One region of the Ruegeria sp. THAF33 genome, then DNA from elsewhere that is predicted to be linked to it. Evidence: riboswitches for the same ligand, from Rfam matches in the RefSeq annotation. Region 1 holds a riboswitch; each other region holds the start of a gene.
What was found. A riboswitch is a leader RNA that binds a small molecule or an ion and turns the genes downstream of it on or off. The one in region 1 is predicted to bind cobalamin.

Region 2: another riboswitch for cobalamin. It lies ahead of FIU92_RS19755 (DUF4198 domain-containing protein); the one in region 1 lies ahead of FIU92_RS18745 (DUF1636 domain-containing protein).
Region 3: another riboswitch for cobalamin. It lies ahead of FIU92_RS14095 (hypothetical protein); the one in region 1 lies ahead of FIU92_RS18745 (DUF1636 domain-containing protein).
Region 4: another riboswitch for cobalamin. It lies ahead of FIU92_RS21395 (energy-coupling factor ABC transporter permease); the one in region 1 lies ahead of FIU92_RS18745 (DUF1636 domain-containing protein).

What each region holds. Positions count from the first base shown of each region.
Region 1 covers NZ_CP045385.1:326,710-330,612, forward strand. Annotated here, with positions in the region: gene FIU92_RS18735 (ABC transporter substrate-binding protein) at 1-327, opposite strand, end outside; gene FIU92_RS18740 (ABC transporter ATP-binding protein) at 341-1,117, opposite strand; gene FIU92_RS18745 (DUF1636 domain-containing protein) at 1,114-1,470, opposite strand; cobalamin riboswitch at 1,568-1,765, opposite strand; gene FIU92_RS18750 (D-lyxose/D-mannose family sugar isomerase) at 1,759-2,448, opposite strand; gene FIU92_RS18755 (carbohydrate kinase) at 2,544-3,470, opposite strand; gene FIU92_RS23040 (ROK family protein) at 3,501-3,903, opposite strand, start outside.
Region 2 covers NZ_CP045385.1:563,576-567,478, reverse strand. Annotated here, with positions in the region: gene FIU92_RS19760 (ROK family transcriptional regulator) at 36-1,160, shown strand; cobalamin riboswitch at 1,282-1,481, shown strand; gene FIU92_RS19755 (DUF4198 domain-containing protein) at 1,613-2,398, shown strand; gene cbiM (cobalt transporter CbiM) at 2,405-3,016, shown strand; gene FIU92_RS19745 (cobalt ABC transporter permease) at 3,013-3,588, shown strand; gene cbiQ (cobalt ECF transporter T component CbiQ) at 3,588-3,903, shown strand, end outside.
Region 3 covers NZ_CP045384.1:2,814,219-2,818,121, reverse strand. Annotated here, with positions in the region: gene FIU92_RS14105 (DNA polymerase III subunit gamma/tau) at 1-1,351, opposite strand, end outside; gene FIU92_RS14100 (dual specificity protein phosphatase family protein) at 1,523-2,035, shown strand; gene FIU92_RS14095 (hypothetical protein) at 2,027-2,434, opposite strand; cobalamin riboswitch at 2,525-2,747, opposite strand; gene FIU92_RS14090 (hypothetical protein) at 2,818-3,738, shown strand; gene rsgA (ribosome small subunit-dependent GTPase A) at 3,778-3,903, opposite strand, start outside.
Region 4 covers NZ_CP045386.1:108,321-112,223, forward strand. Annotated here, with positions in the region: gene FIU92_RS23085 (hypothetical protein) at 80-352, shown strand; gene FIU92_RS21390 (L,D-transpeptidase) at 394-1,056, opposite strand; cobalamin riboswitch at 1,272-1,485, shown strand; gene FIU92_RS21395 (energy-coupling factor ABC transporter permease) at 1,561-2,244, shown strand; gene FIU92_RS21400 (transglutaminase-like cysteine peptidase) at 2,349-3,137, opposite strand; gene FIU92_RS21405 (MerR family transcriptional regulator) at 3,319-3,738, opposite strand; gene FIU92_RS21410 (hypothetical protein) at 3,884-3,903, shown strand, end outside.

The sequences.
Region 1 (3,903 bases):
CCAACCGGCAAAAAACAGATCGGGTTCGACGGCCACAAGGTTTTCAATGGTCGGGTATTTGGGGGCAAGCTCTGGGATATCGCCACGCTGAGCATCAAAATCAGGGCTTGTTTTGTACCAGCCGGTAATTCCGGTAAGCCCCACGATCTTGTCCTGAAGGCCGAGCGCAAAGGCCATATCCGCCATGTTCATGTCATGTACGACCAGGCGTTCCGGCGCCGAGTCAAAAACCAGCGGTTCACCGCAATTGTCCACGGTGACGGCTTCCGCTGCCGCGCCACCTGCCAAGCCAGCGAAAACAACCACCGGCCAAAGTTTCTGCATCATATTTAAGTTCCTGTTATTGTGACAATTTCCGTTTTCGGATATCCAGTGCGGGGATCATGCGGCCTTCGTGCTGAAAGCACAGATAATCCACGCCGAATGTCTCACGTACCCGGTCTGGGGTCAGAACTTCGACAACAGGCCCGAACCCCGTCAGACGCGTGGCTTTCATCAGCGCCACATGGGTGGCGAATTCCGGGATCATGACCAGATCATGGACGATCATGACGACCGTTACCCCCAGATCAGCAACCAGAGACAGCATGTGCCCCTTGGCATCGGGGTCCAGATGGTTGGTTGGCTCGTCTAGAAACAGCAAGGACGGGTTCTGGGCCAACGCGCGCGCGATATGTGCGCGCTGACGTTCTCCGCCGGACAGTTGACCCATCGTTTTGTTGGCAAAATGCGACAGCTCGGTCGTCGTCAGAACCCGTTCCAGATCAGCCTTGTGCTGAGCCATCGAACGTTCGCCCTGAATCGGGATTTGCCCCAGCGCAACATAGTCTTGCAGGCGCATCCGCCCGTCAGGCATTTCCTGCTGCCCGACCACAGCAATGGAGCGGGCACGTTGGCGGGCGGACAGGGTCCGAAGGCTTTGGCCTTCTATCCAAACATCACCCAAGATAACCCGTTCGATCCCGCACAGCAGTTTCAGCAGAGTGGTCTTGCCGGCGCCGTTCGGCCCGGCGATTGCCAGAATTGATCCTTCTTCCAGGCGAAAGGACACATCCTGCAACAGGACATCGCCATTGAGCGCGTAGTACTCCAAATTCTCTGCAACCAGAAAGCTCATGATACCCCCCCGGACGGCAATGCGGGTATGCGCGACAAGGTCTTTGCGAAAAGGGCAGGGGGGCGGTCCGAGGCGCTGGTCCAGCCATCGTCACTGTCGCCGAACTGGGTCGCGAATTCGACCAGGGCGGACAGGTCGTGTGATGTCGTGATATCGCCAAACAGGTACTGCGCTTTTCCCGGGGCCTGAAATCCGACGGTCATGGCCCGTTCACAACCTGCCATGCACGCCACCATTCGGGTTTCAAAACCGTCAGGCAACCGGGCATTCAGCACGTCTTGCGCGGCCTCGGCAGACATCGCCCCCTGACATGTTGAACAGATCAGAACGTAGTGATCAGAATAGCAGGTCATAGCCATCTCCGTCGTTTGCCAGACGCAGACAGAGGGCACATACCCAGATATTACGCAAACGCGCCATCAAGCCTCCTTCCGAGACGCCCCGCCTCGGGTTGGTTTATAGTGCGATGGCAGGTCTCCTGACTTGCGGGTCGTTGCTTGGCCGACCTTCCCAACCCATGCGGGTCAGTGGTGAAGTGGCGTCGCTCACCGCTTACAGTTGCGGGGGCAGTCACGGACTTGGCACATTCCAGCGCCGCACCGTGTTCCCATTTTCATCCCTTACGGAACCATCCCGCTCAGCTAGTCCGGCAATGCCAGACTTGTCAAGCGGCAGACGAACGCGTTGGTAGATGGAATTGCAATAGCCGCGCCAGCTGTCCTGCTGCGCCAGCCCGGACCGAACGGTGTCAATAGTCTGGTACAAGAAGGAAATCCGGCTCGAGAATCTTTCTCGACCTTTGAAAACCGTGGAATTGGCTTTTCAAACCCAATGTCGGTGCGGTCGTTATTCACGGTCGATACCTCGCCAATAAGGCAATCGCCGCGCTCGGCCCAAAAAGCGTGCCAGATGCCGGGCATCAGAGTTACGCTTTGCCTCGGCTTCAGCCGCACGTACTCTTGGGGTTGCAAGGTTACAGGGCAGGCATCGCTGGGGACCGTCACCGGGTTGTCGCGGTCGACGCCACCGTTTGGATCCGACGCATGAATTTCCAGAACGAGATCGCCGCCGCCCCGGTTGATGATGTCTTCTGCCTTGATAATATGCCGGTGCAACGGAGAAAGCTGATTGTCTTTCGAGATCAACAGTTTTCTGCACAGAGCATCCCACGCCCGGATTTCAGATCCTTCGTCTAAACCAGTGCGTAGAGTGAACGGGAATAGGTAATGTTCGTCGAAATGGCCTTGTGCGTAATCGGTAATATCCCAGCCCGCGGCTGCGGATCGTTTTGGCCAGAGGGCTGCGCATTTTCTCGGGCGACCAATCCGCAAAGGGTGGCAACACGGCGCCGAAGGATTGAATGAACGCCTGTGCCTAGGGCTTGATGTGGTTGATTTCGGATCGTTTCATCATACCATCCCGCAGATCACAGTTCGTGCGACCAAGGGGGCTCCGCCCCGGCTCGGGAAACGGTCACGGCCGCGACGTCAGCGCCCAGTTCCATGGCTGCTTGCAGGCTTTCAACCGTCAATCCGCGCAGACCTGACTTGGTCAGATGCCCTGCGCGGCTGAGCTCGGTCAGAACGCCGGCGTTGAACGTGTCACCTGCGCCGATCGTATCGACCACTTCAACGGGTTTCACAGGAACCGAGACTTCGGAACCATCCGCCAGGTAACCGTGCGCCCCGTCACTGCCACGCGTGACGATGACAACGGAAGGACCCGCCTGCAACAGCACAGACGCTTTTGCGGATTCGGATTCAGCGCCCGGAATGATCCAGTCCAGGTCCTCGTCTGAAACCTTGACGATATCCGCACGCGAGATCATGCGGTTCAAACGCGTCCGAAATCGGGTTTGATCCTTGATGAAATCCGGGCGGATATTCGGGTCCAGCATCACTGCCCGGTTGGAACCGTGGCGGTCCAGAAGGGCGGCATATGCATCTGCGCAAGGTTCACACGCAAGGCTGATTCCACCGAGATACAGGGCAGAGACGGCTGGAAGCTGATCGGGCATGTCTTCGGGCAGCAACATCCTGCCTGCGGTGTTTTCATCAACAAAGCTGTAAGACGCGTGTCCATCCGAGAGCTGCACAAAGGCAAGCGTGGTGGGACGGTCCGAGGTGATCACATGTGTCGTGTCCACATGGCTCGCTTTCAGCGCATCGATCAATTGCTGGCCGAACATGTCCGATGACAAACCTGTCAGCATCCCAACCGGAACACCCAGACGTCCCATCGCGACGGCTGTGTTCAGAACTGCACCACCAGTATGTGGCACAAAGCCCAGTGCACCCGATGCGGTCGGTTCTGAAATCATATCTATCAGCGCTTCACCACAGCACAGGATCATGTCTTGGTCCTTTTAGGTAAGAAACTTCGGTTAGTCTGGTTGCTGTCTCAGCGCGTTCTTGCAGAAGTTGTTTGCGCCGATGATCCCGAACTCTGCCTGTTCAGACACGTAAAGGTTCAGGGAGCGGCGCAAATCGCTGAAGCGGCCGCCGCCGTTGAACGCATCCTTGAAGTTGTCACTGAATAGCCAGCGGTTTTTCTCGGCAACGCCGCCGACGAGGAAAACGCCCCCCTCCGGCATCAAGGTGACCGCCAGATCACCCATCAAAGCACCCAGATGGGTGGTAAAAATCTGCGCGGCTTTTTCGGCGACCAGATCGGTGCCGTTACGGGCATCGTTCAGAATGTCCTTTGCAGAGCGCGCCTGAGTTCGCGCTTGACCGGCTGCCAATTCAACTGCCTGATACAGGATCGGCAGGCCGGTTCCGCTTAGG
Region 2 (3,903 bases), 240 kb from region 1:
ACGGGTCAGAGGTGCGCGGTACCAACCAAAGCGGGATGCGGGCCCGGAACGAACGGCTGGTGTTGTCGCTTGTCCGGCGTCATCAGGCCCTTGCGAAGTCCGAGATCGCGCGCATGACCGGACTGTCGGCACAAACCGTTTCCGTCATCATGCGGCTGTTGGAGAAGGATGGTTTGCTGTTGCGCGGTGAGCCGGTCCGCGGGAAGGTCGGGCAACCTTCCGTTCCCATGCGCCTCAACCCGGATGGTGCGTTTTTCTTTGGGCTCAAGGTCGGGCGCCGCAGTACCGAGCTGGTTTTGACTGACTTTGTCGGAAATGTGCGGCAGCGCGAGCGGCGAACCTATGACTATCCAACGCCGAAAGCCACATTGGAGTTTTCCACTGAGAGTCTGGGCAAAATGATATCATCCATGCCGCCTGAGGCCAAAGGCAGGATTGCGGGACTTGGGATTGCCATGCCGTTCTACCTATGGGACTGGGCCCAGACCCTTCAGGTTCCTCAGGAAGAAATGGACCCGTGGCGCGTATCAGACCTGAAGGCTGACCTGGCGCGGCGCCTCGATATTCCGGTATTCCTGCAAAATGACGCCACTGCGGCTTGTGGGGCGGAATTGGTATTCGGTCCAGCCGATGGGCCAAGGGATTTCCTGTACTTCTATATTGGTTTCTTCATTGGCGGCGGTGTGGTCCTCAATGGCGCAATCTTTTCAGGGCGTGGAAACTCGGGCGCAATCGGCCCCTTGCCTGTGCCGGATGATGTCGGTGGTGTCAGGCCGCTTATCGATGTGGCCAGCCTGTACGTGCTCGAGCGTGCAATCACCACGGCAGGTGTCACGTCGCATTCCATTTGGGAAACGACCCAGCGTTGGGATGTGCCAAAAGTTCAACTGGAAAACTGGTTGAAGCAGACGGCGAGCGGGATTGCCTATGCGATTGTCTCATCCTGTAGCCTGATAGATTTCGAATGCGTGAAGATTGACGGCTGGATGCCGCAGGACATCAAGGCGCGTTTGGTTGAAATGGTCGAAGACAAACTGTCTGAGCTTAACCTGACCGGTCTCGAGCGCCCTGCCGTGCTGGCAGGGACCGTGGGCCCGGAAGCACGCTCACTGGGTGCGGCGAGCCTGCCGTTGTCGGAAAGGTATCTTTCAGAAGCTTAGATGTGAAATCACTCTGTTGCCTTGGATATTTCACAAACTGGTTCACTCTCGCATACTGCCGAGCTCATTATTTTCGATGGCCGTAACACATTTTCGTTGACGGAAGGCTGAGTTGTCTGGCAAGCCGCTCGGCATGTCCGGTTCCGGAGCTTGCTCTGGAATCAAAAGGGAATGCGGTGCGGGCTCAGGCCCAATTCCGCAACTGCACCCGCAACTGTAAGCGGCGAGCAGGGCTGAAACGCCACTGGGGTTTGCCCGGGAAGGCCGGTCCAACGCTTTGACCCGCAAGTCAGGATACCTGCCGGACATGTGCCCTCATAAGGGGCACTCCTAATCGGCGACGGGATGTGCGTCGGACCAGGATGCCTGAAAGGGTAATTTGGCGTTGAATGTCCCGTGGTCAAAACGAATTTCGCGCCGGGATTGGCGCGACGGGACAAGGACGACTGTTCATGAAAACGCTGCTCAGCGCAGCCGCTGCCGCGGTGGCTCTTCCTGCCATCGCAAATGCGCATTTCCTTTTGGAATACACCACCGACACCATGATCGAGAAACCGGGCGATGTGCCGGTCAAACTGATTTTCTGGCATCCGTTCGAGAATGGCCATGTCATGGATCTTGAAAAGCCGCAGGAATTCTATGTGATCCACAACGGTGAAAAGACCGATTTGCTGGACACGCTGGAACCTATCCGGTTCACCGGCGGGGAAAACGAGGGCGCGGCGTTCAAGGGCAGTGTCCCGGTCAAACGTTCGGGCGACTATGTGCTGGTGACGGTTCCTCAGCCTTATTATGAGGAATCCGAAGACATCTATATCCAACAGCTCACCAAAGCCTTCCTGAACCGTAACGAATTGCCGACCGACTGGATGAATCCCGTGGGTCTGGCGACCGAGATTATCCCGCTGAACAAGCCGACCAACATCATCGCGGGTTCGACTTTCACGGGCCGTGTGCTGGCTGATGGTCAGCCGGTTGCGGGGGCCGAGATCGAGATCGAGTACATGGCCGCCGAACCCGACATGGAAAGCTCGGCCGCTTCTGCACCGAAAGTGTCACCAATGCCGGGTGGTGCGGTGGTCGCAATATCTGACGACAACGGGTATTTTTCGTTCGGCGTTCCCAAAGCCGGTTACTGGGGTTTCGCCGCCCTTGGTTCCGGTCCGGCAACCGAACATGAGGGCAAAGAACTCAGCCAGGATGCGGTCATCTGGATTCGTGCCTGGGATCTGGAGTAACCCCAAATGCACATCGTCGACGGAGCCCTTTCCAACCCGGTTGTAATTGGCGGCGCCATAGCCGCCGCGGGCGGGATCGCCATGGGTCTCAGGTCTCTGGATCTTGATCGCATCCCCACTGCGGGCGTGCTGTCAGCCAGTTTCTTCGTGGCATCGTTGATCCACGTGCCCATTGGTCCGTCGTCGGTCCATCTGATCCTCAACGGCATGGCCGGGCTGCTGCTTGGTTGGGCCGCATTCCCGGCTTTGTTCGTCGGGCTTTTGCTACAGGCGGTCTTTTTCGGCTTTGGCGGGTTGACGGTGTTGGGGATCAACACCGTCAATATCGCCTTTCCCGCGGTGGTGGCCGGAATGTTGTTCGGTCGTCTGATCGCGCGTGGAACGCCTTTGCAAGGAGCGATTTGGGGGGGCGTCGGCGGCGCATTTGCGATTGCAGCGACAACCGGCATGGTCGCGTTTTCCCTGGCGCTGTCGGGGGATGAATTTCTGCCTGCCGCCAAGCTCGTTTTCTTCGCCCATATTCCTGTCATGGCCATCGAGGCGATTTTGACCGGGTTCGCCGTGTTGTTGGCACGCAAGGTCAAGCCCGAGCTGTTTTTCAGAGGAGCAGCCACATGAAGCATCTGGTTGTCATATTGGCCGTGTGCTGCGCACCTGTGCCTGCCCTGGCGCACAAGGTCATAGCCGGCGTTTTCGAGTCGGGAGACGTCATCGAGGGCGAAATCGGCTTTTCCAACGGCGACATGGCAAGCGGCACCGAGGTCATTGTCACCGGCCCGGATGGGGCTGAGCTGGGTCGATCGGTCACTGATGCGGACGGTTTCTTTGTCTACACGCCGACCTCGGCCGTGGCGCACACCTTCTTTGCCGACCTTGGCGCCGGGCATGTGGCCGAAGTCACAATGTCTGCCGAAGATGTCGCGCGGATCATGGGCGTTGCCGTGGCGGAAAACGGAGACTCGTCTTCGGCTGCTCTGGCGCAGGCCAGCGGTTCGGCGGCGTCTCTCAGCGCCGAAGAACAGCAGGTTATCGCCAAAGCCGTACGTGACGAATTGCGCCCGCTCAGGCGCGAGATTGCGGCTTATCGCGAACAGAACGACCTGCAAACCATCCTTGGCGGGATCGGGTACATCGTTGGTCTGTTCGGTCTGGGCTTTTACATGGCGGCCCGCCGCAAGCTGGCGTCCTGATGGCACACGTTCTGGGGCACAAGGAAAAAACGCTGTCCGAAGCCGGTGACGGGCCAGAAGGTCTGATCAGCCTGCTGGATCCCCGGATGCGGATCGTCATGGCAGTTGTTTTTGCAGTCGTGACCGTGGCGCTGTCATCCCTCGGCGCGCTTTGCGCGGCGCTGACAGTGTCGCTTTCGCTTCTGATAGTTTCACGTCTGCCGCGGCGAAAGACGTTGAAGCGAATGGCCATGATGGATGGGTTCATCCTGTTCATGCTGGTCCTGTTGCCCTTTTCCATGCCCGGGGATCCGATGTTCACGCTTTGGGGATTCT
Region 3 (3,903 bases), on a different replicon from region 1:
GGTCGAAGGTTGGGTACCGGGCAAGAGCCGTCTGGGAATCCTGCGCCAGGGCTGCAACCGGTGCGCCACCGGCACCGCGAGGGGACGGCGCATAGGCAGGTGGATGGGCCGCGCCAGCCGGCGCCGGACCGGTGCCCGGTCGGGATATCGAAACGCCGCCATTGGGCCCGCCCGGCGGCGGTGGCGGGGCATCTTGCAATCGTTTGATCAGCTCTTCGGGGCTGGGCAAATCCGCCACATGGGTCAGGCGAATAACGGCCATTTCGGCGGCCATCATGGCGTTGGGGGCTGCCGAGACTTCCTCGAGCGCCTTCAGCAGCATTTGCCACATCCGGGTCAGAACCCGCATCGGCAGAGCCTCGGCCATGTGTTGGCCCCGGGTCCGTTCGTCCGGAGAAACCGTCGGGTCCTGCGCCGCGTCAGGCGTGATCTTGACGACGGACACCCAATGCGTGATCTCGGCCAGATCGCGCAGCACCGCCAGCGGGTCCGCGCCTTCGGCGTATTGGCCGCTCAACTCGGTAAGTGCTTCGGCGGCATCGCCGCGCAGGATCATATCCATAAGGTCCAGAACCCGGCCACGGTCTGCCAGTCCAAGCATTGCACGGACCTGATCGGCGGTCGTCTCACCAGCCCCATGCGAAATCGCCTGATCCAGCAACGAGGTCGCATCCCGCGCCGATCCTTCCGCTGCTCGGGTGATCAGCGCCAGCGCGTCTTCGGCGATCTGGGCGTTTTCCGCTTCGGCGATCTTGCGCAGCAGGCCAATCATGTCTTCGGGTTCGATCCGGCGCAGGTCGAAACGCTGGCAGCGGGACAGCACGGTGACAGGGACTTTGCGGATTTCAGTGGTTGCGAAGATGAACTTCACATGCGCGGGCGGTTCTTCCAACGTCTTGAGCAGCGCGTTGAACGCGCTGGTCGAGAGCATATGAACCTCGTCGATGATATAAATCTTGTAACGCGCGCTGGCGGCGCGATAGCGGACACTGTCAATGATCTCGCGGATATCGTTGACGCCCGTACGGCTGGCGGCGTCCATCTCCATCACGTCGACATGGCGGCCTTCCATGATGGCGACACAATGTTCACACTGACCGCAGGGCTCGGTCGTGGGGCCACCGGTTCCGTCGGGTCCGATGCAGTTCATCCCTTTGGCGATGATCCTTGCGGTCGTGGTTTTGCCGGTGCCGCGAATGCCGGTCATGATGAAGGCCTGCGCGATCCGGTCGGCCGCAAACGCGTTTTTTAGGGTGCGCACCATGGCATCCTGACCCACTAGATCGGCAAAGGTTTCCGGGCGATATTTGCGGGCGAGAACCTGATAGGCGGGGCTGGAGCTGTCTGTCATGTCTTCTCGTTGGGATTCGGTGCTTGGGCACAGCGTAGTGGCCACCGTTGCCCGCGTCCACAGCGGGGCGCGATGATTTTTGATTTAGAAACGAGTCGCTTTCGCACTAAACTGCATCAGCGGATTTAATGGCTCATTTTTGTAAAGAGTTCTTTGGGGAGGACAGGATTCATGTCGCAGTTGGTGATCTACGCCCTGCAAGTTGGTGGCGGAACGCTGGCACTGACCTCGATGCCCGGACGCGGCGGAGATTACTCCAGCGATCTGGATATGATCGCAGCCTGGCAGCCGGGGCTTGTTGTTTCGATGACGACGGATGTCGAAATGCTTCAGGACGGGGCGCAGGAATTTGGCAGCGATATTCAAAGCCGCGCCAGCCGATGGGTTCACCTGCCGATCGAAGATTTCGGAGCGCCCACAAAAGCGATTGATGACGCGTGGCCGTCCGTCAGCGCCGCAGCCCGGCACGCGCTTTCCGGCGGAGGTCGCGTATTGGTGCACTGCCGCGGGGGATGTGGCAGGTCAGGTATGGTTGTCCTTCGGCTTATGGTCGAATGCGGCGAACGCGCGGACACGGCGCTGCAACGATTGCGGGCGGTGCGCCCTTGCGCCGTCGAAACGGATGCGCAACTGGCCTGGGCCTCTCGGCGCGCCCAGGCACAGGTCAGTCTGGATTCAGATTGAAATCTGCACGGGCGCGCAAGCAGGTTTCCAAGGCCGGATCGTGGAAACTTCGATCATCGCGCAGGGTGGAGGATTCACGACGCCGGATGGCATCGCACTGAACGTGTTTCCGAAGATCAGGTCGGCATAGCCGTTCAGCGGCTCAACTGCGGTTTCGGGCTGCGTCCCGCAAAAAACACGAATGCTGTCTGATTGCGCGCGGAAAATTGCATGACATCCTTCGGTGCAATGTGACAGCTCACTGCTGCCCTCAATCTCGAAATCGTCACTTGTGGCCGAGGTCGCCTGGGCCATGGCTTCGGATATCGAGCGCGCCAGCCGCGCCAAAGCGGGGCAGGTTTTACCCGTCCGCTGACATACTGTTGCACTGAATTCATGTGTTTTTGTCTTCCAGATCATCCTGCGCCCTCCGCGCTTGGTGGACAGGATATTTTGGACAGGTGGGACATCGTGATGCCGTCAGGACCTGCCCGGACACCCCGCCCGAGTTTTGGTTTCGTTTCCGATGGCAGGTCTCCTGACTTGCGGGTCATCGCTTTGCCAACCTTCCCAGCCTTCGGGGCCAGTGGTGTTTCGGCATCGCTTACCGCTTACAGTTGCGGGGGCAGTCGCGGATTTGGATGTTGCCTGCATGACCAGACATTACCGCACCGTGTTCCCTTTTCATCCCGACCCCTTGTGGAGGCCGGAAACCATCACACAACCGCTAGCGTTTGAGCACGCATCGAGTCAAGCCGATCTTTTGACCGGACGCTTGGTCATGCTGGATACGATGTTGGTTCATGCATAGTGTCGAGGGCGTTGAGGTTCTGAAACCGGATTTACCAAGCGCAAAGCCAGAGATCATGTTGGACACAGAGCAAACGGTATTGACCGAAGAGTTTTGCTTTCCTTCCGGGCAGAAAACACTGTCTGCCCGATTGTACAGCCCGCTGACCTCGCCCGAAATCGTCGTCGTGCTGAACAGTGCAACGGGTGTGCCGCGCGATTATTACCGTCATTTCGCACGATGGCTTGCTGCCGAGCAGGGTATGGCCTGCCTGACCTATGACTATCGCGATTACGGGCATTCCTTGACTGGCCGCCTGAAAGACTCGCGTGCGACCATGGCGGATTGGGCTTTGATCGACATGCCCGCGGCACGGGCGGAAATGCGCAGACGGTTTCCCGATTCGCAGCATTGGACCATCGGTCATTCGATCGGCGCGATGTTGGGGCCTGTGCAGCCGGATATCGATCTGATTGACCGGATGATCTGTGTGTGTTCGGGGCTGGTAACCGTAAGCGACCACCCATGGCCCTATCGGGGTCTGGCAGGATTGTTCTGGTATGGTCATGCCCCGCTTTTGGCCCGAGCCCTTGGCTACCTTCCCGGAAAGGCGATCGGGTTCGGCTCGGATCTGCCGGCATCGGTCTATTGGCAGTGGCGCAAATGGTGTACCGCGCCTTTGAATTATGTGCCTGAAATCGGGCATGAGTTACCTGCGGCGCAGTGGAAGGATTCTGGAACGCCCGTGGATTTGTTCACCTTCGAGGACGACCAGATGGTGCCGCCGGAAGCGGTTTGGCGGCTTGCGGATCTTTACGGCCCCGATGCCAACCGCCACCTGCTGAGCCCTGCCGATTTCGGGTTGCCCGAGGTTGGTCATATCGGAGCATTTGCCCGGCGCAATGCAGCGGTTTGGCCGCGACTGATCGCTTGATCAGACGCGTCGCAGGACGGGCCGGGCACCGTCCAACAATCACCGGTTGCGAAGTTTCTTTTCCTTCATGACGCCACGGACCATCTTGCCGAACGCTTTGTCCCGCGCCCGGGACTGCGCGACGGTCTCAGAGTTGCGCTGATCTTCGCGCCGAAGCTTGCGCCA
Region 4 (3,903 bases), on a different replicon from region 1:
ATGCTTCATTCCTTCTTGCGGGCCGGTCGCGTGGATGCAATTTAGTCGCAGAAGACGTAATAAATTTTGGAACAAGTCAATGCAGAAACGGATCGCAATTACCATCACGTTAGTCTCGATTACTGCCGGTTGCTCAGCCCAGTTCACAGGGGGCAAAAGCAAAGCATTCGAACCAGGTAACCTGCCGGATTCAGTTGTTGCGCTGGCAGAACCGGGGCAAGATCTGGCCACAGCGCGCCTTATGCCAGAAGATAACTGCTTTTGGTATGAGCACAGCGGACCTGTCGAGACGACGCTGGTTCCACTGCGCGCAACGAATGGCGCCCCGATCTGCGCTGCGCGTGACGCCTGATAAAAAAGAGGGCAGCGACATCCACCTGCGCTGCCCAAAATTTATGAGCGGGCTGTGACGCTATCTTCGGCCGAGTATACGTATGCGGTCGAGCCGATTTTTACATGTGGGTAGAGATCATTGATATGGGCCATGATCATTCTAACACATCCAGAACTTGCGCGACCACCGATGCTTCTGGGCTGAGGTGTACCGTGGATTCTGAGATAAGTATCTCGATCCCCAACGTATAGATAAAGGGCTCGAGAGCCGAGAGCATTACTTGGCCCGGGTTCCATGCCATCCCGGAATTCCGCGTATTCGGGGTTGAGCTCGATCATTGAAGCCGTTGGCGTCCAATGTGGCCATTCGACCTTGCGCCGGATAGCATAGGTACCGGGCTCGTAAAGGTTCCCACGCGCGATCGCTACGCCATAGCGCATTGCTGTGCCGCCTTCCTCGATATGGTAAAGATAGCGCGCGACGGCATCGACATGGATGTCACCGGGAACCAAACCATCATTTGCTACGACACGTCGTGGTAAAAAACGGTCATGAACGCCCCATGGATTTGAGGTCGCTGGATCGTAGTCAAATGGCGTGACCTGGCTGTCCCAATAGGTCTTTTGCGACGAGGTTGGCCATGTTTTGGCGATCAATGGACTGGCCGCAGACGCCGAGAATAGCGCTGTGGTTGATTGAATGAAATGGCGCCGTGTCAGCATAAGTCTCGTCCTGGTTCACAAGTGTAATGTGGTTGCATCGCATTTTTGCGATCAAATTCGAGTCTTAAAGCCTCTAGCAGCTAGAGCTTCAAGAGGTTTCAGGTAACGCTTGGTTTACCTAATGGACCATGTCGCCGGTTGCGTGAATCCTGCATCGGTCGAGTCTACTTCGGACTAGGTCGCAAAGACATTTGACAGAAACGAAGCCGCCATTGTAGCGGTGAATTGTTTTCGGTTCCTGATGGCGGAAGCCAAAAGGATTAAAAGGGAATACGGTTCGGTGTTTTCAATGGCGCCAATTCCGTAACTGCCCCCGCAACTGTGAGCGGAGAGCGATGCCAAGACACCACTGGTTCGTAATGGAACCGGGAAGGTTGGCGGAGCGAGCACCCGCGAGTCAGGAGACCTGCCGTAAAGCGCCGGGCTATGCCCAGACTGAACCTGTCGGCCTTACGGTCGATTCAACCTGACAAGCCGCCGGGTGAGGCGGTAGGGAGAAAGAACATGCATATCGAACCGGGCATCGTGAATGGTGCCAAAATCGCGCTTTCCTATGTTACCGCCGCAGGTGCGGCTACTTACGCAGCGAAAGAAACGTTTTCCACATTGCGTGCGAATGGACCTGCATCTTTTGCTATGCGCTCGGTGCTCGCCACCGTTGGGGTTTTCCTTTTCTTCGAAGTCCTGCCGCATTTCCCGGTTGGTGTCTCTGAAGTCCACTTCATCCTGGGGTCGACGCTGTTTCTGCTTCTCGGTGCTGCACCCGCGGCTTTTGGATTGGCAGCTGGTCTCCTGATTCAGGGTGTTTTTTTTGCCCCGTTCGATCTTCCGCAGTACTTCATCAACCTGACCACTCTGCTGGTGCCGCTATTTGCGCTACAAGCACTGGCCAGCCGCATCATCGCTCCCGGCACAGCATATGTTGACCTCAAATATGGCCAAGCTCTTGCGCTGAGTGCGACGTATCAGGGAGGAGTAGTCGCATGGGTTGGGTTCTGGGCCTTCTACGGCCAGGGTTTCGGCGCAGAAACCATGGCTTCGGTTCTATCCTTTGGCGGTGCTTATATGCTGGTAATCGTCATTGAGCCGATTGCTGATCTGGCAGTGCTTGCGGCAGCCAAGGCGATGCGCGGTTTGAACAGTACAGGTCTGGTGACTCCGCGTTTGTACAACGCTGCGAAAGCTTGACCAAAGTTTGAAGCGGTGTCCTAAAATTGGGTTGCCGCGAAAAAACCGGTAGTCGCAGCTCCAAAGATTATTGTGGCGCGTCTCGAGGGCGCGCCACATTGTTTTTAGCCACTAAAAACCTGTACCCAACGATCAGGGTGAATCGGGTCCTGTATTCGTAGGAAAAGATACCTCGTTTCCTTCCACGTTTTGATCCTGTTGGTAACATTGTCCAGAACCAAATCGCCTTCACTCGAGCGATAGACTAGAACAGCATGGCCATTGCGATTGGTGTCCAAGACAGTCGCAATTAGTAGCTTCGTAGGATCCAAACCATTCTGCACAAGTTCAAACTTCTTTTGCAAAGCGAAGTCTTCGCAATCTCCTGACCCTTGCGTCGGCAGTGTCCAGTATTCTTTTGTCCCATATTGGCTTTGATCCGAAACTGCTCGGATTCTCCGATTGACGCGCGTGTTGATCGTTTTAACGATCTGATTTTCTTTTGCCACGGACAGACCAGAGCTACGAGCGCTCGCGCACGCCCACGAGTAGTCTTTGCACAGTGATTTGGCACCGGATGGCGCTCCAATCTTTTTGTCAAGACCGATCGAGGGAAGCTCAGAGGCTTGCAATGTAGCGGCAGACACAAAAAAGCTGCATATAAAACAGACCATTGGGAGATAACCCAGCAGGTTTTTCGATAACACTCCCTGAACTAAAGTGGGATTTGTCATATCTGCCTTCTCCATGCTCGTTCCTCTAAAGTATCCAAACTTCCCCGGCCAATGTGTTTTATTCCAAGCCTTCATGTGCTTGGGGAATTGCAACAGCTTCTTAGCCTCTAGGGGTAAAGCGGCAAAAATTTGCAGATTCTTTGGTATTTCTTCCTTAGTTGACAGCATCAGAGCATCCACGCCATCACCAGCCCGGCATAGCTAACAGAGCGAATTAGAGGGTAAGCTGATCGCAATTCTCTCATTCAACAATAATACAACAGAGATCGGCCGTCATCGCTGAGGGTTACGGAATACCGGGACAATGAAGCCGCTCCTCCGCAAGCTGAGATAGCCAGTTTCGGTTTTCCAGGCGCTGCAATTAGTGGCCGCTAATGACATCTTTGACGAAAGGCTCGTTGAGCAACGCCGTTAGCAGGGGGCATGAGGCCGCACCCTCGGTGCAGGTCTGCACAAGTTCTGCCAGTGCTTGCTCCAACCGTTGGAGGGCGGCGATTTTTGACCTGACGTTGTCGAGATGTCTTGTTGCAACGTATTCGACGTCACGACAAGCTTGCTCGGGCGCTTTGGACAATTCGCGAAGTGCGCATGCATCCTGAATGGTAAAGCCAAGATCGCGGCAGCGTTTGATGAATCTGAGCTCGGAGATTTCCCGTTCCGTGTATGCGCGGCGTCCCGAGGCGGTTCGACCGGCTTTCTCGACTATGCCTTCCCGTTCGTAATAGCGGATCGTCTCGACCGACAGACCGATCAATCTCGCCGCTTCGCCAATCGCAATCATGTGATGACCTTTCCCTTGAACCTGTAGCTACTACAGGATGCATGTTGTCGGTCATGATGTCGAATTTCACAAACCGCGCGAAGCAAGAATCGAGGAAGTCGAACCGGCTTCCGTTCGAGTTCGTCAAAGCCGGAGAAAGCTGACCATGAGCAAGTTTGTTGGCGC